DNA from 3 places in the Sedimentibacter sp. genome. Region 1 is predicted to be linked to each of the others. Evidence: riboswitches for the same ligand, from Rfam matches in the RefSeq annotation. Region 1 holds a riboswitch; each other region holds the start of a gene.
The links. A riboswitch is a leader RNA that binds a small molecule or an ion and turns the genes downstream of it on or off. The one in region 1 is predicted to bind glycine.
Positions count from the first base shown of each region.

Region 1 (5,652 bases):
CTGTGCAGACTTCCGATTTTGCCTTGTTTTTCAAATTCTCGAAGGATGTCAACAGGCAGTACTCTGTCAGGATCAAGATTTGCATATACAGGGTCATATCCGCCGTGAGCTGTTTCATAAGTTGCTTCTGTTAAATCCATCACTCCGTCAATGTCGTATTTTCCATACTTGGAAGCACTTGATGATTCAATGTGGTCAGGGTTTCCTTTAGGAACAATACCACCGGAAGTAACCAAAGCAATTTTAGCTTTTGTTATGTCTTTTACTGCAGGGTTAGGAGCAACTCTGTCAAAGTCAGGCATTGGGAATTCTGTTTCGAATTCTTTATCAGCCAATTTGTTCAGAAGCATCTTAACTGCTCTTTTTGATCCTCTTTCAGTATCAAAGAAGTTCTTTCTGATTCCGTTTGGCATGTAGCCTTCTTCAGAAGAAGCTCCTATTTTTTCACCTTTTGCAAGTTTTAATGCAAGAGGAGCCATTTTCTTAACTGCATCACGCATGCCTGCTGCTGAATTCTTTGTGGAAACAACATACAGACTTGTTTTGAACATATCAGCTCCGGGATTTTCTTTGTACATACCTGTTAAAACAGGAATGTTCAATTGATCTTTAACTGCCTTTGCAATAGTTCCACATGCAACGCCGTATCTTCCTGCATTAAATGCCGGACCAGCTATGAATAAATCTGGTTGTAATTCTTTAACCATGTCTATGATGATTTTTTGTGCTTCTTCCATGTTCTCATTGAAATAAGAGTCTCCGCACACAATTGTAGCTACAATTTGTGCTTCATCTCCGAATGCCTGCTGGAAAGCTAATCCAGGTCCTACATTGCCTTCTCTTAATTCAGCCGGAATGTGAGCCATTTCTTCTCCGCCTACATTGGCAAAGAATTGGTTTATATAGTGAACAACTTTTAGCATAATTATCTCCTCCTTCCTATCTTGCACTCAATTTGTTGAAGCCCATTTCATTGGTAGCTCCTGTAATAACCTGCAGCTCAGCAGTTATGCTTCCGTCAGCATGGAGACTGCCGTCAAAACCACCGGCAATTACATCAGCAACTTCAACGTGGCCAATTATTTTGTCCATAGGTGGAAGTTCAATTACTTCATTGGCATTTCCGCCTGTTACAACTGCATTTGCTCTTACGTCAGCGTCTGCAAGAGATTGTGATGTGCCGTCTCTTCCTGCATATTCATCTGTGATAAGAACAGTCTTAATGCCTTTGTTTTCAATTTTCTTGCAGTTCATTATAAGGTCAGTGTCAGGGTTACCGAAACCTTCTTCTGATACTATAACGCCATCAACTCCAAGATACTCAGCAAGCTTAGCACTCCAGTTTGATGATCTTTCTTTGTCTGCAAGGTACACATTTTCATTTGTGATAATAACACCAACAAAGTTCAATGTTTTTCCATGTTCAGCAAATAAGTCATGAACTACAGGGTTGTTCAAGTGGTGGTAAGTAGTGTTTTTATCGCATGCAGATACGCAGTTGCCGCTTACAATAGCGCCATCCATCATTTCTGTAGGATAAATTAATGTTGATATGGTCTGTTTAGCATCAACGCCATATACATATGTATCATGCATTAAGCCCTGGCTTTGAAGCATGCATACATAAGCAACTCTCGGAAGTTCAGGATACATTTTGATTCCTTCTACCAGAGTAGGAGTTTCAAATGTTTCAGCCTGATCTGGAGTCATGCTTTTCGCAAGTTCTCCAAGATACATAGCTACCTTGTATCCTGCAAATCTCAATGCTTTTTCATGTTCGTGCTGTTTCAGTGAATCTATTGGTTCACAAACCAATACTAAATTGTTCAATTGTGAAAATGGTGTATATTCTGCACCAGGACCAGTCATATCGATTATACCTTCCTGGAACCCAACGATCTTACCCGTTGTTACAACAGCTGCGCCTTTCAGTACATTTGTTTTGCCTGAACCCACAGTTTCAACCTTGCTTACCATGCCTGGGAATATTCCTCCAGGTCCATCTACTTTAACCCTTGGTTCGATAACATCCTTAACAGGCATTATACGAATGCTCTCACCAGGTCTTGCAAGCTCAACATCTGCTGACTTAAAATTTTGATCTTCTAGAATTAACGCTTTTACTTCTTCCTTGTTGACGTACAATGTGCCGTTTTCTACTTTGGACACTTCAGCAAACTGAATATCCTTAATAAAAATGTAGCCTAATTCTAACTTCAAAACGTTCACCTCCATATTTTTTAGCTCGTTTATATATTTAACGCGCTCTCCAGCACAGTTAAATCAATTAGTTTGAAATCTTCCTGCATTCTCTCATCAATACACATTATTCTGCACTTGTTGAAATTGTCGTAGGCCATTATGGAATTTTCTATTATGTACAGGGAATCAATATTCAAGCTGCCTTTATTATCAGAAATCATAACTGATTTATAGGGCGTTTCATTGGGTTTTACGCTGCTTGAAAGGGGGTGAGTCAACAACTCGTGTCCTTCATGCACCTTGTCCCTGATTTTTACAAGCACATCTCTGTAACTTCCGTCGATGAAGACGATTTTGTAATCATCCTTGTATTTACCGAAAACCTTTTCGTTATTAGTAATAATCATAGATACCACCTTAAATCATTATTCCCACTAAAAATAAGCTTATTCTTTTTTGTCAAAAACATTAATGTTTACATTGAACAGACTATTTTTAATTTAAACGTTATCTTTGCGGACAGTTTGAAGCATGACAATTTTAAAATTATCAGGCTTAACCAAACAGCCCGGATTTTAAGTACTTTTGCACAAAATAAAAAGCAGAAAGCAAATAAAAACCATATGCCTTCTGCTCTGTTTTCTAACCTGAGAGTTTCCTCGCAAGAGTTGCCCCTTCGGTGCTTTCGCTTTTCAGAGTTTTGTCAGTCTACGGTCCTTTTGCCTGAGATTATCATCAATAATACGGCTAATATATATTTACTTACTCCTTCGGCGCTGTTAAATACATAACAGTCTCTCCCGCAAACGTCATTCAATTATTAACTTAATTCAATTATATATAATAATTTTTAATAAATCAAGTGATATTTATTATTTTTTTTCATTTTTATTTTGGATGACCTCAAGTATTGATTCTGCTATGTTTGAAGAATGATCACCAATTCTTTCAAGGTTTCCGATGATATCAAGGAATATAATTCCTGCGCTTGGTTCGCAAATGTACTTGTTTAGCCTCTCAATGTGGTTTTTCCTTAGAGTTTTGTACATTTTATCGATTCCGCTGTCTATTTTGATTACTTCGTCACAATCATCACAATTTATGGTTGCCAGCGCAGTCAGCGAACTTTTGAAAACACTGACTGAATCTTCAAACATCTCTCTCAGCTCCTCTATCGCCTGATCGGAAAAAGGAACATTGTTATCTAACTTGTACAATACAAGCTCACCTATATTGTCTGCATGGTCTCCCACACGTTCAATATCATTGTTGGTGTTCATAAGCACGACAAGTTTGTCTTTCTCGAAATTCGTCAGCGATTCCTTGTCCAGTTTGACAAGGTACTCCAAAACCTTCTTGCTCAGCTCATTGACTTTCTTTTCTATTTCAAAAACCTTGTATGAAAGATCATCGTTGTTTGAAAGAAATGCATCAACTGCAGTCTGAAGCTGTTCCAGCGCCATGTTTCCAAGATGCAGAACCTCCTTTGAAGCCTGTGTGAGCGCTATGGAAGGAGTAACAAGTATTCTTTCATCTATATACTTGGTAACGTGCTCTTCATCGCTGCCATCGCTCTTGACGATGACCTCAGATGCCTTAACCAATAAACCGGAGAAAGGAAACATTATTACTACATTCAGAATATTGAAGAAAATGTGACCTGCTGCAATCTGTTTGGGAACATCCGCAGGTATCATTCTCATAACTGCCAATTCCACAGGCATTCTTAAGAAAATCATGAACAATAGCGTTCCTATAATGTTGAAAAGCAAGTGAATAACCGCCGCTCTTTTGGCAGTCGTGTTTGCACCCACGCTGGAAATCATGGCTGTAACACAGGTTCCGATGTTCTGTCCAAAAATTATCGGGTAGGCAGCATCGAATGAAATGACTCCCGTAGCTGCGACAGCAATCAAAATACCAGTAGTGGCACTGCTTGACTGAAGTATTGCAGTCATGACAAAACCAACAAGTATTCCCAAATATGGATTGTCAAATCTGGTCATGAGACCGGTGAAGCTTGGATTTGACTCCAAAGGCTTCATTGCATCTTTCATTATATCCATGCCGATGAACAAAATACCAAAACCTATTATAACTTCGGCAAAACTTTTTACCTTTCTTTTTTTCGCCGCTATGTGCAGAATTACTCCAACACCTACCATGAAAGTTGCAAACTTTGTAATGTTCAATGATACCAAAAATGCCGTAACTGTTGTACCGATGTTTGCTCCCATTATGATGCCAACAGCCTGGTTCAGATTCATAAGCCCTGCATTGACAAATCCCACAACCATTACCGTGGTGGCACTGCTGCTTTGTATTACTCCGGTAACCAATGTTCCGACCAACACTCCCATCAGCTTGTTTGTGGTCAGTGCTGCCAAAATGTCCTTCATCTTGCTTCCGGCGGTTCTTTGCAGCCCGTCTCCCATATAGCTCATTCCAAACAGGAACAAACCTAGGCCGCCCATTAAACTAATTGCTATATCCATACATCCTCCTAAATCATCTTTGGAAAGCCCATCTGTCTCAAGGCTTCGTACATTACTATATTTACAGAATTGGCCAGGTTCAAGCTTCTGGCATTAGCATTGTCAATCATAGGAATCTTTATCCTGCTTTCTTTAAACCTCTGATGTATGAAATCAGGGAGTCCGGCAGTTTCCTTTCCAAAAATTATGTAACATCCGTCAGTGTAGGTGACATCCGTATAAAAACGGCTTTCCTTTGTGGTTGATATAAATACCTCCTTGTTTATCACATTGCCTATAAACTCGTCAAAATTCTCATAGTAGGTAATATCTACAAGATTCCAGTAATCTAGTCCCGCTCTCTTCAGATACTTGTCCTTTACGGAAAATCCCAAGGGCTTGATAAGATGAAGCCTTGAACCCGTTGCAGCGCAGGTCCTGGCAATGTTGCCTGTGTTCTGCGGTATTTCAGGTTCAAACAAAACTATGTTTAGTGACATTTCTTTCTCCTGCGGTAGTTTATTTCAAACTCTGTAATTATAACATTAAAAGTGCATATTATAAAGACATTATTTTTTCCATATGCTGTAAATTTTCAAAGTGCCTTTGCCTTGAATTCTTTCCTGTAGTAATTGCAAAGATCTCTCACAGCGCAGTCGCTGCAGCGCGGGTTCTGTGCAATGCAAGTTTCCCTGCCGTGTGTTATAAAAAGATGATGCGTAAGATGCCATTTATACTTTGGAAGCTTCTTCATCATTTCATCCGAAACCTTGTCTGCCGTGGACCCTTCCGCCAGCCCTATTCTCCTTGTTACCCTGTATACATGAGTATCTACAGGAAATGCCGGAATGTTGAATGCTTCAACCAGCACAACAGAAGCCGTTTTTCTCCCTACACCCGGCAGTGAAATGAGATCATCCATGTTTGTCGGCACATGGCCACTGTATTTTTCCTTCAGAACCCTGCACATGGAATA
Region 1 is NZ_JBCFAS010000001.1:163,056-168,707, reverse strand. Features, by position in the region: gene grdB (glycine reductase complex selenoprotein B) at 1-929, opposite strand, end outside; gene AAGU76_RS00820 (glycine/sarcosine/betaine reductase component B subunit) at 940-2,220, opposite strand; gene AAGU76_RS00815 (GrdX family protein) at 2,250-2,609, opposite strand; glycine riboswitch at 2,904-3,015, opposite strand; gene AAGU76_RS00810 (Na/Pi cotransporter family protein) at 3,075-4,697, opposite strand; gene trmL (tRNA (uridine(34)/cytosine(34)/5-carboxymethylaminomethyluridine(34)-2'-O)-methyltransferase TrmL) at 4,706-5,176, opposite strand; gene nth (endonuclease III) at 5,272-5,652, opposite strand, start outside.

Region 2 (5,652 bases), on a different contig from region 1:
TTATTTTAGAGAGGATGATTTAAAATAAAGAACTTTAATTTCAACAACAGAAAAGATAATAACAATGACAGGCTGTTTAGCACAGAAGAGCAGTCAAAACTTGACAGCCAGCAGAATTTCAGGGATCAGCTGAGAAATCTGAACGACAACAACAGAAATGATAACAACAGAAATGAAAACAGAAACGATAACAACCGTTTCGACAACAGAAATGACAACAACAGAAATGACAACAACAGAAACGACAACAACAGAAACAATAACAATCGTTTTGACAACAGGAATGACAACAACAGAAACGATAACAACAGAAACGATAACAATCGTTTTGACAACAAGAACGACAACAACAGAAACAATGAAAATAACAAGAACAGAAACAATAACGACAATTTCAGATAGTAATCTGATTTTGCCGCACTTGTTGTTTTTAAGAAAAAAACGGTCATTGACCGTTTTTTTTATACCATATTTTCCAATATATCATCTGCCATCCTGTTTATGCTTTCAGTATCAATCTCCAGCATCCTGTTATCCTGCCTGAAGGTTTTTTTCACCATCTTCATTATGAGCAGGTCAAAAAGCTTGTATGGCTTTGTTTTAAACCTTCCTCCGAAGCATTGTATTGAAAATGACTTGTCCAGAAGCTTTTTCGGGAAGTTGTGCAGCAGGTACTGGTTGACTTTTTCCGGAAAACCGCAGCAAATGTAAATGGCGGTCTTCTTTTTCATAAGAACATCCACGTTGTCCTTTATGAAATCAAGGGTTGATTGGTGTATGTTGTTAAATCTTATACAGCTGCCTATTACAACGACGTCGTAATCTTTGGGGTCAGGTTTTGACCTGGTCAGGTTTACGGTTTCTGCGCCGGGAAGTTTGTCAGCCAGCATTTTTGCACACATTTCCGTGGTGCTGTTGTTGCTTGCATACGCTATTAGAATTCTCATTTTGAGCTCCATTCTATAAGATAATAAAATGATAATATTATATTCATGAATTGTCAAGTTCATGAGTTGTCACAAATGTAACATTAATAAAAATGCATTAAGAACAAAACATAAAAGTAGTTTTTTTAACATGCAAAAACTATTGACAAAGGCAGATTTCAAGCATTATAATGATAATGTCAAACATATAGAATAATTTGACATAAAGATAAAAGTTAATAAATATAATATTGAGTGATGGGCACAGGAGAGTTCCGAAAGGACGCCGAAGAAGCAAATTGCACTGGTCGGGTGCAACGAAACTTTCAGGCAAAAGGGCTGTGTCCGGACAATACTCTGAATAGCAATCTGAGACAGAGGTAATGACGCACGTTGTTACGCTGTCTTTTTTTTCAGCAAAATTGGAAAATTTTGCAAATATATATTAAGGAGTGATGAAGTGAAAACGACACCATTATACGAAAAGCACATGGAGCTTAATGGAAAAATCATTGATTTCGGAGGCTGGGCGCTGCCGGTGGAGTACTCGGGAATCATACCCGAGCACGAAGCCGTGAGGAATGCTGCAGGACTCTTTGATGTATCCCACATGGGAGAAATAACCGTAAAGGGACAGGATGCCGAGAAATATTTGCAGATGGTTGTGACAAACGACATTTCGGTTCTATCGGAAGGGCAGATAGCATATACCCCAATGTGCTATACAGACGGCGGAGTAGTTGACGACCTTTTGGTCTACAAGTACAGCTGCACGGATTATCTGCTGGTTGTCAATGCCTCAAACATCCAAAAGGATTTTCAGTGGCTTGAATCACAGACATTCGGAGATGTCCAGGTAAGTAACGTATCTGACGAATATGCCCAGCTTGCTCTTCAGGGACCTAGGGCACAGGATATTCTGCAGAAGCTTGTTGTGATTGATCTTGATGAGCTTGAGTTTTATCATTTTGCAGATAACGTTAAGGTAGGGGAGTTCAGAGTTCTGGTATCACGCACCGGATACACGGGTGAAGACGGGTTTGAGCTGTACTTTGACGCTAAGGATGCTCCAAAGCTTTGGGATGCCATACTTGAAGCAGGAAAAGATGAAGGGCTTGTACCTGCAGGTTTGGGAGCCAGGGACACCCTTAGATTTGAGGCTGCCCTTCCGCTGTACGGACAGGAAATCGACAAGGACATAACTCCGCTGGAAGCAGGTCTTGGATTTTTTGTGAAGATGGGCAAGGAAAATTTCATAGGCAAGGAAGCTCTTGAAAAACAAAAGGCAGAAGGTCTCAAAAGAAAGGTTGTTGGATTTGAAATGGTTGACAGGGGAATACCCAGAAGCCACTATGAGGTTATGGCAGACAGCAGAAAGATAGGATATGTGACCACAGGAAGCTATTCTCCCACGTTGAAGAAAAACATAGGACTTGCGCTGATTGAAGCCGAGTACGCAAAGGAAGGAACGGAAATTGAAATATTGATAAGAAACAAAAGCCTGAAAGCAAAGATAATCAAAAAAACGTTCTACACGAAAAAATATAAAAAGTAAATCATTTTAATTAAGAATGAAGAGTGAAGAATTAAGAATTATAAGCTTATTGTATGTCATCCACATGGATGAAGGATCGTATTATGGCAATGTAAGTAAAAAAGAATTATAGAAAAACAATGCTAGTCAATGCTTGTGCATTGTCGAATTAAACTATCGTTATCAGGAGGATATTATGAAAGTATTGAATGAACTTAAGTATTCGGAATCACATGAGTGGATAAAGGTTGAAGGAAGTAAAGCATATGTGGGAATAACAGACTATGCACAGGATCATTTGGGAGATGTTGTGTACGTTGAACTTCCTGAAGTGGGAACAGATGTTGCAGCTGGAGACCAGTGCATAGTTTTAGAATCCGTAAAGGCGGCATCCGACGTGTACACACCTGTATCGGGAAAGGTTGTTGAAGTCAACGAAAATCTTTCCGACAATCCCGGCTCCATAAATGAAAATCCATATGAGTCATGGATCATGGCTGTAGAATTGTCTAATCCCGCAGAAATTGATTCGCTTATGAGTGCAGAAGACTACGAAAAAATATGCGATTAAGGAGATATTATGGCTAGATATATTGGAAATACTGATGAAGACAGAAGGCTGATGCTTAAGGAAATTGGTTATCCAGACATAGAATCTCTTTTCAAGGCCGTACCGGATTCGGTGCATTTGAAGGACAAACTGAACATTCCAGAGGCGTTGTCGGAAATGGAGCTTGTCAGGAGCATGAAAAACATGGCGATGGAAAATGTCAGCACCGATGACTGCGCATGTTTCCTGGGGGCCGGCTCCTACGACCACTACATTCCTTCTGCCATAGACCAGCTTGTTTCAAGGCAGGAATTTTATACAGCCTACACTCCCTACCAGCCTGAAATAAGCCAGGGAACGCTGCAGGCAATTTTTGAGTACCAGACCATGATCTGTGAGCTCACAGGCATGGCAGTTTCAAACGCATCCATGTACGACGGAGCAACCGCTCTCACGGAAGCGGCAATTATGGCATGCGAAGCCGTAAAAAGACCTGAAATCCTGGTTGCATCAACTGTTCACCCTGAAAGCCGCCAGGTTCTTAAGACTTATGCGCAGTTCAGGAACATGAAGGTTACTGAAATTAATTTCAGTAACGGCCAGCTGGACATGGATGACCTAAATTCTAAGCTGAGCAGTGACACAGCCGCCGTTATAATTCAAAGTCCGAACTTTTTCGGGATAATTGAAGACATAGGAAAAGCTGCAGACATGGCTCATGCAAACAAAAGCCTTCTGGTTGTAAGCGCAGACCCCATATCTCTTTCCATACTGAAAAGTCCAGGCGAACTGGGAGCAGACATAGCAGTGGGAGAAGGACAGTCATTGGGAAACCAGCTGAGCTTCGGAGGACCCTACCTGGGGTTCATGGCTGTAACAGAAAAGCTCATGCGCAAGATGCCCGGAAGAATCGTAGGCCAGACAAATGACGCTGAAGGAAACAGAGGCTTCGTGCTTACTTTGCAGACCAGGGAACAGCACATACGAAGGGAAAAAGCAACGTCAAACATATGCTCGAACCAGGCCCTGAACGCACTTCAGGTAACCATGTACCTGACATTCATGGGAAAGGAAGGGCTTAAGAAGGTTGCGGAGCTTTGCCTTAACAAAGCGCACTACGCTCATGATGCCCTTGTTGGTACGGGAAAATTCAGCCCATTGTTCACCGCTCCTTTTTTCAAGGAATTTGCGTTGAAAAGCAGCGAAAATGTGTATGATTTGAACGGCAGGCTCTTAGAAAGCAAAATCATGGGCGGATATGATCTAGGTAAGGATTACCCGGAGCTTGAAAACGGATGGCTTGTGGCAGTGACCGAAAAAAGAACAAGACAGGAAATAGACCTGTTGGCAGGAAAGGCAGGGGAGTAGTATGCAGAAACATAAGTCATTGATATTTGAAATGAGCCGCGAAGGAAGAAAGGCATATTCTCTTCCCGAGTGCGACGTGCCCAGTCTTACCATAAATGATGTGATTGACAGCAAGTATCTCAGACAAGAGCTGCCCATGCTTCCGGAGGTCAGCGAGCTTGATGCGGTAAGGCACTTTACGCAGCTTTCACAGAGAAATCACGGCGTGGATTCGGGCTTTTATCCGCTGGGAAGCTGCACCATGAAATACAACCCAAAGGTCAACGAGCAGGTTGCAAGGCTTGAAGGCTTTTCAAAAATTCATCCCTGCCAGCCTGAAAGCACGGTTCAGGGGGCTTTGAAGCTCATGTACGACCTTGGAGACATGCTTTCTGAAATTACAGGCATGGACGGTTTCACGCTGCAGCCGGCAGCAGGAGCTCACGGGGAACTGGCAGGGCTCATGATAATCAAAGCATATCATAACAACAATAATGATTTGAAAAGGACGAAAATAGTTGTTCCTGATTCTGCCCACGGAACAAATCCGGCATCTGCCGCAGTGGCAGGATTTGATGTGGTAGAAGTGAAATCAGCAGAAAACGGACTGGTTGACATGGAGTCCCTCAAGGCAGTAATGAGCGATGAAGTAGCAGGCTTCATGCTCACAAACCCCAATACGCTTGGGCTGTTTGATTCAAACATACTAGAAATTTCAAAGATAGTCCATGAAGCAGGCGGGCTTATGTACTATGACGGTGCCAACGCCAATGCCATACTTGGAATTTCAAGACCCGGAGACATGGGATTTGACGTTGTCCACCTGAACCTGCACAAGACGTTCAGCACTCCTCACGGAGGAGGAGGTCCGGGAGCCGGACCAGTTGGTGTCAAAAAGAATCTTGTTCCGTTCCTGCCGGTACCCGTTGCAGCAAAAAAAGAAGAAAAGTACTATCTTGATTACGACAGACCTCTGTCCATAGGAAAGGTGAAGTCGTTGTACGGCAACTTCGGCATACTTGTGAGGGCATATGCCTTCATCAAGAGCATGGGTCCTGACGGCTTGAAACAGGTGGCGGAAAATGCCGTGCTAAGTGCAAACTACATTGCAGGGAAACTCAAGGACAAATACTACCTTCCTGTTGACAGGGAATGCATGCATGAATGCGTGCTGTCAGGAGACTGGCAGAAGAAGAATAGCGGAGTGTCAACACTGGACATCGCCAAGAGGCTTTTGGACTTCGGGTTCCATCCGCCGACAATCTACTTCCCGCTTATAGTTTCTGAGGCAATGA
Region 2 is NZ_JBCFAS010000003.1:86,662-92,313, forward strand. Features, by position in the region: gene AAGU76_RS12310 (flavodoxin domain-containing protein) at 462-947, opposite strand; glycine riboswitch at 1,182-1,278, shown strand; gene gcvT (glycine cleavage system aminomethyltransferase GcvT) at 1,387-2,481, shown strand; gene gcvH (glycine cleavage system protein GcvH) at 2,657-3,031, shown strand; gene gcvPA (aminomethyl-transferring glycine dehydrogenase subunit GcvPA) at 3,041-4,378, shown strand; gene gcvPB (aminomethyl-transferring glycine dehydrogenase subunit GcvPB) at 4,380-5,652, shown strand, end outside.
Region 2: another riboswitch for glycine. It lies ahead of gcvT (glycine cleavage system aminomethyltransferase GcvT); the one in region 1 lies ahead of AAGU76_RS00815 (GrdX family protein).

Region 3 (5,652 bases), on a different contig from region 1:
AGTTTAAGGTCAAGAAAACGGTGCTGTCGAGAACGCTGGAAGATGGAGGAACAATATTTGCTTATCTTGTTCCTTGGTCAACTACAGGTGTCTTTGTGACAGGAGTGCTTGGAGTTGAAGTGTTCTCATATGCTCCCTTCGCATTTTTCTGCATCCTGTGCCCTATTATAGCAACATTCTATGCATTTACAGGCATTGCCATATTTAAAGAAACAAATGCAGAAGTAGAATCTGAATCAAATTAGTAATGTATATCAGAGAAAGAGACAAGGATATGTATATCTTTGTCTCTTTTTTGTAGGATTGAATAGATTAATATTCTATTGTAACAATGATGCAAATGTAGTAAAATTATGTATAAATTAAATTTATAAACTGAAAACGTTAACGAACAAGGAGGGAATTTTTATGTTTAAAAGAACTATGGCCCTGGGGCTGGCAGTTGTTATGATGCTGTCGGTTTTCACAGGGTGCGGAATCAACGATTTGGGGTATTTGAACCTCGCAAGGGAACTGTCAAAGTTGAAACAGTTCCAATTTGAAAACAATACAAGCTTTGAAATTTCTGAGGAAGCTGCAGACGACAACTACAGCGTATCATTAGAGCTCAGCGGAGAAGCAGACATTGAGGATCTGGATTCAATATATATGAATCTTGATCTGGATTTCAGCATCAACGGCTTAAAGACAGCCGGTCCGATAAATTTCGTCATTGACCAGAACAAGGTATATGTTTCAAAGAACCTGGTACTGGAAATGCTGACCTTTGACGACATGCTCAACGACGAGGAGGAAAGCAGCGAGGTTATTGAAGACATATATTCAAACAGCCTCAAGGATGTTGAGTACATAATGCTTGCAGATCTTGAGGAGTATTACGATGTGGATTACAAGGAAAATTACGATGCTATGCAGGAAGATGCTTTCAACTACATTACAGCTGCGTTCAAGGGATTTGATTCCAAGGTTATCACAAAGATAAGCGGAGGATATTCCATGAAGCTGACTCCTCAAAGCACAGTTGAATTTATAAAGAGGCTGGTTTCTTACATGAGCGACAACAGGGAGCGCGTTTTCGACGAAACAGTTAAGTATGTGGAGAAGCTGTACAGCAGCACAAGCCTTGAAGACATGACAGAAGAAGAAAAGGAAGAGTTGATTGCAGAGCTTAAGGATAGTAGACAGGATTTCTATGATTTCCTGGATGAGGCAGAACTCATGCTGGAGCAAGACATCCTTTCCGAATACGAGGCTATGGTTGACGGAAGCCAGATAAAACAGGACATTTACAAATCAGGAAGCTCCTATGTGGAAGATTCCTATGCTAAGATTGTGTATGAAGGTATAGAGTTTATTAATCTGTCATCAAAGACTACAGTGACACCTGCAGCAGTTACGAAGAAATCCGTGGAGGGTGGTTTTATAACAGCCGAGGAACTTGAAGGAATTTACAGTCGTACAGAGAACAGGCTCAATCCTGCTCAGACCATGTCAATACAGTGGTATTCAAATGATTATGACACACAGATTGACATAACAAGGAAGAACGGCAAAACAGACTGGGATTCCCAACCGTACACAATCGTTGACAACAGAGTTTACCTTCCGCTTAGATACATAGGCGAAACATTCGGCGAAGAGGTGTACTGGGACAATGATGCAAGAAAGGCTTACGTTCTGAGGGGAGATTTAAGGATTGACATGACCGGAATAATCGTTGACTCAAGAACCATGGTCAAGGTAAGGGATTTCGAGAAGCTGGGATACAAGATCAACTATACCCAGGACGGCACATGGTCTACAGCCGTAATTGAAAAACAAAGCCACTAGTAATAAAGACTACAGGCGGTGCAATGCACCGCCTGTTTGTATTATTGCTGCTCGGTTTCTTTTTTCCAGTTTAAGGTTGTCTCACTTTTCATTGAATCAAAGTACACTTTTGTTTCAGACGCAATGACATTCCTCAGCCCAACCAATGCTATGAGGTTAGGGATAGCCATGAGCCCGTTTACGATATCCGCAAGAATCCATATCATGTCCAGCTTTAGAAATGCTCCCACGCCTACAAGAACTATGAAAACCAACCTGTAAGCTGTTATAGCCTTTACGCCGAACAGATACTCCGTGCATCTTTCACCATAGTAGTTCCATCCAAGAATGGTTGTGAAGGCAAAAAATATGAGTCCCACAGTCACAATGTAAGGTCCGATAACCGGAAGGCCCGTATTGAAAGCCTCGTTGGTCATGCTTGCACCAACCAGGTCTCCGCTCCAGACACCTGTCATTATGAGCATCATGCCGGTCATGGTGCAGATGATTATGGTGTCAAAAAATGTGCCGGTCATGGAAATGAGTCCCTGCTTTACACAGGAGTTTGTTTTAGCTGCTGCGGTTGCAATTGGCGCACTGCCTAGTCCCGATTCGTTGGAGAAGACACCTCTTGCAACACCGTTTCGCATTGCATAAAGGACGCTTGCTCCCAGAAATCCTCCGGTAGCAGCTGTTGTTGTAAATGCGCTTTTTATAACCAGAAGAAAGGTCTGCGGGATAAGGCTGATGTTTGTTATCATGATGAACAATGCTCCCATAACGTAAAACACTGCCATAAAAGGAACAATGATTTCGGAAATTCTTGCAATGCTCTTTATCCCTCCGAGAGTTACCAAAGCGACTACCGCAGTCAAAAATACAGAAGTGGCAACTACCGGAATGTTGAATGTAAGTTTTACGGCATCTGTTATAGCATTTATTTGAGGAAATGTTCCTATTCCGAAGAATGCCACCGCAATGCCGAAGGCGGCAAACATTTTAGCCAGGAATCTGTTTCCCAGCCCTTTTTCAATATAGTACATGGGACCGCCCGACATTTGACCATTGTCGTCCACAACTCTGTATTTTACTGACAGCAGGCATTCTCCATACTTGGTTGCCATACCGAAGAATGCGGCTACCCACATCCAGAACAGTGCTCCCGGACCGCCTGCCTTTATGGCGGTTGCCACACCGACTATGTTTCCTGTGCCTATAGTCGCAGCCAATGCGGTGCATAGAGCCTGAAAGCTTGATACGTCACCTTCTGCCCCTTGTTCTGTGTCCTTTGAAAAAACATACTTTAATGCAAGCGGAAGCCTGAAGACCTGAATCAGTCCCAGTTTGAATGTAAGATATACTCCTGTTCCCACCAGAAGAATAAGAAGCGGCGGTCCCCATATGAAAGAATCTGCCTTTTCCAGAAATAATGTAACGTTTTGCATTTTTACCTCCCTAATTTTTGCTGTAACGTTATTAAGGAAGCCTCTTAAGACAAAAAAACCAAGTCAATAGACCTGGCCCCAAAAAATCAGTCTGCTCTGTCCTTTTACCTGAGAGATTGACCGGATATCCGGCTTGCTCCTTCGGTGCTCGTTTGAGGCTCTCCAGAGTTTCGTCCGATAGCGGTCCTTTTGCCTGAAAGCGTGACTCCTTCGGCGGATCAATGATCTCTCTCCCACTACCATCATTCGAACTATATAATTTTCCACGAGCGTGATTATATCATGAGCAGTGGGAAAACAAAAGGAAAAAGTTCAGAAAAAACAAATAGGAAATTGAAAGCGATTTTCATTCTACTATTGTTATGACATGACACGGGAAAATATGAGCTACTTATATTACGATCAAGGCAGAAAAAACATACAACACTGCAAGCATGATTCCGTTTATAAGCGTGAATACTCCCAGGTATCTTAAGGGTTTTGCATTTTCCGTCTGCACATAGAGCTTGTACGAAATGAGACTTGCCAGGGATGCAACGAGGGTACCCAGTCCGCCTATGTTTGTCCCCACAACAAGAGACTTAAAGTTTCCGGTGAAGTTTGAAAGCAGCACCGCTGTTGGAACGTTGCTCAGAAATTGGCTAAGCCCAACGGAAAAAAGCAGTTCCCTTCCTTCAATCAAACCGGAAAGGAATGTTTTGACTGCTTCCATGTTACCCATGTTTCCAGTAAACACGAAGAACAGCACAAATGTTGCCAGAAGGCTGTAATCAACTTCCCGAAGGAGCTTTCTGTCCATTGCAGCCACAGAAGTAAGAACAGCAACAAATGTTATTCTGTAGTCAGCCAGTCTGAATACTGCAGCCAGGCAAAGCGCAAACAGCACCAGGTATGCAGATAGCTTTTTGGGGCTGCTTATTTTTTCCTTGCGGTTAAATTCCACATTGATAACTTCTCTTTTGCCGAATATGGAAAAGATGAGTATGAGTACAAGACCGGCAGCTGCAATTGGAATAGTAATCCTGAAAAAATCTGCGGCATTTATGTTATAAAATGAGTAAAGGTAAAGATTCTGAGGGTTCCCTACGGGAGTGAGCATGCTTCCGAGGTTTGCCGCCACCGTCTGCATGACCGTGACGGTGATGAGGTGGTCGGTCTGCGCGGTTATGGTTAAAACCAGAATTGAAAATGGAACAAAAGTAATGAGAGCTACGTCATTTGTAATGAGCATGGAGCTGAAAAAGCAAATGAGCACCAAACTTAAGAAAAGCCCTCTTGTGTTTTGTGAACCTGAGGTCATTTTCTGTGCCAGCACGTTGAAAAGTCCTATTTCCTTCAGGCCAGCCACTATTGCCATAAGGCAGAAAAGCAAGACCAGGACTTTAAAGTCAATGTATGAAACATATTTTTCCGACGGCGGAACAAAGAGTGCTGTTGCGGCAGCAGCAGCAAAGGATATTACCAGCACGGCTTCTTTTTTAACAAAATTTATTATTGATTTCATATGTATCTCCTTGTCACAAGGGACATTATACCACAAAAGAAAATTTTGTTAATATTTTTTTGATTGCGACGACTCATATCCAGCCTTATTTACAGTTTTTTGTCCTTGTAATAGCGGCAAAATTGCAATATAATTAATTGATTAGAGATGATGTTACATAAATTTAATATATGAGAAGGTTTATTATGATCAGGATTACAATAAATGAAGCTGCAAAGGTGCTAAGTTCAGAATGCAGGGGGGACACAGAACGGTTGATAGAAGGTGTCAGCATTGATTCCAGAAAGGTATCCCCAAACAATTTGTTTGTTCCCATCAAAGGACAAACCGTAAACGGTCACAAGTTTATAGATGATGTAGTGAGAAAGGGGGCATGTGCAACTCTTTGGAACAAGGACGAGCCTAATCCTCCGGAGAGCATCGCTGTGATTTTGGTGGATGATACAGTCAAGGCTCTGCAGGATTTGTCATTTTACTACAGAAATAAGCTGAATGTGAAGATCGTGGGAGTGACCGGAAGCAACGGAAAGACATCAACCAAGGACATTACCGCAGGCATACTGTCCCAGAGGTTTAAGACTCAGAAGACCATGGGAAACTTCAATACTGAAATAGGCGTTCCCTACACACTTCTGAGTCTTGATGAGGACTGCCAGGTGGCTGTCATTGAGATGGGAATGGAAAGAAAGGGAGAAATAGATTTTCTTACACGCCTTGTTCAGCCGGACATAGGAGTCATAACCAGCGTGGGACTTGTGCACATAGATAACTTTCCGTCTATCGAAGAAATTGCAAAAGCAAAGCTTGAAATCACAAATGGTATAAAAGAAAACGGCCTGTTCATCTATTTCGGAGACGACCAGCTCATTGAAAGAACCGTAAACAGCACGGATA
Region 3 is NZ_JBCFAS010000006.1:78,184-83,835, forward strand. Features, by position in the region: gene nhaC (Na+/H+ antiporter NhaC) at 1-245, shown strand, start outside; gene AAGU76_RS18050 (copper amine oxidase N-terminal domain-containing protein) at 409-1,830, shown strand; gene AAGU76_RS18055 (sodium:alanine symporter family protein) at 1,872-3,254, opposite strand; glycine riboswitch at 3,341-3,430, opposite strand; gene AAGU76_RS18060 (SLC13 family permease) at 3,646-4,758, opposite strand; gene murF (UDP-N-acetylmuramoyl-tripeptide--D-alanyl-D-alanine ligase) at 4,944-5,652, shown strand, end outside.
Region 3: another riboswitch for glycine. It lies ahead of AAGU76_RS18055 (sodium:alanine symporter family protein); the one in region 1 lies ahead of AAGU76_RS00815 (GrdX family protein).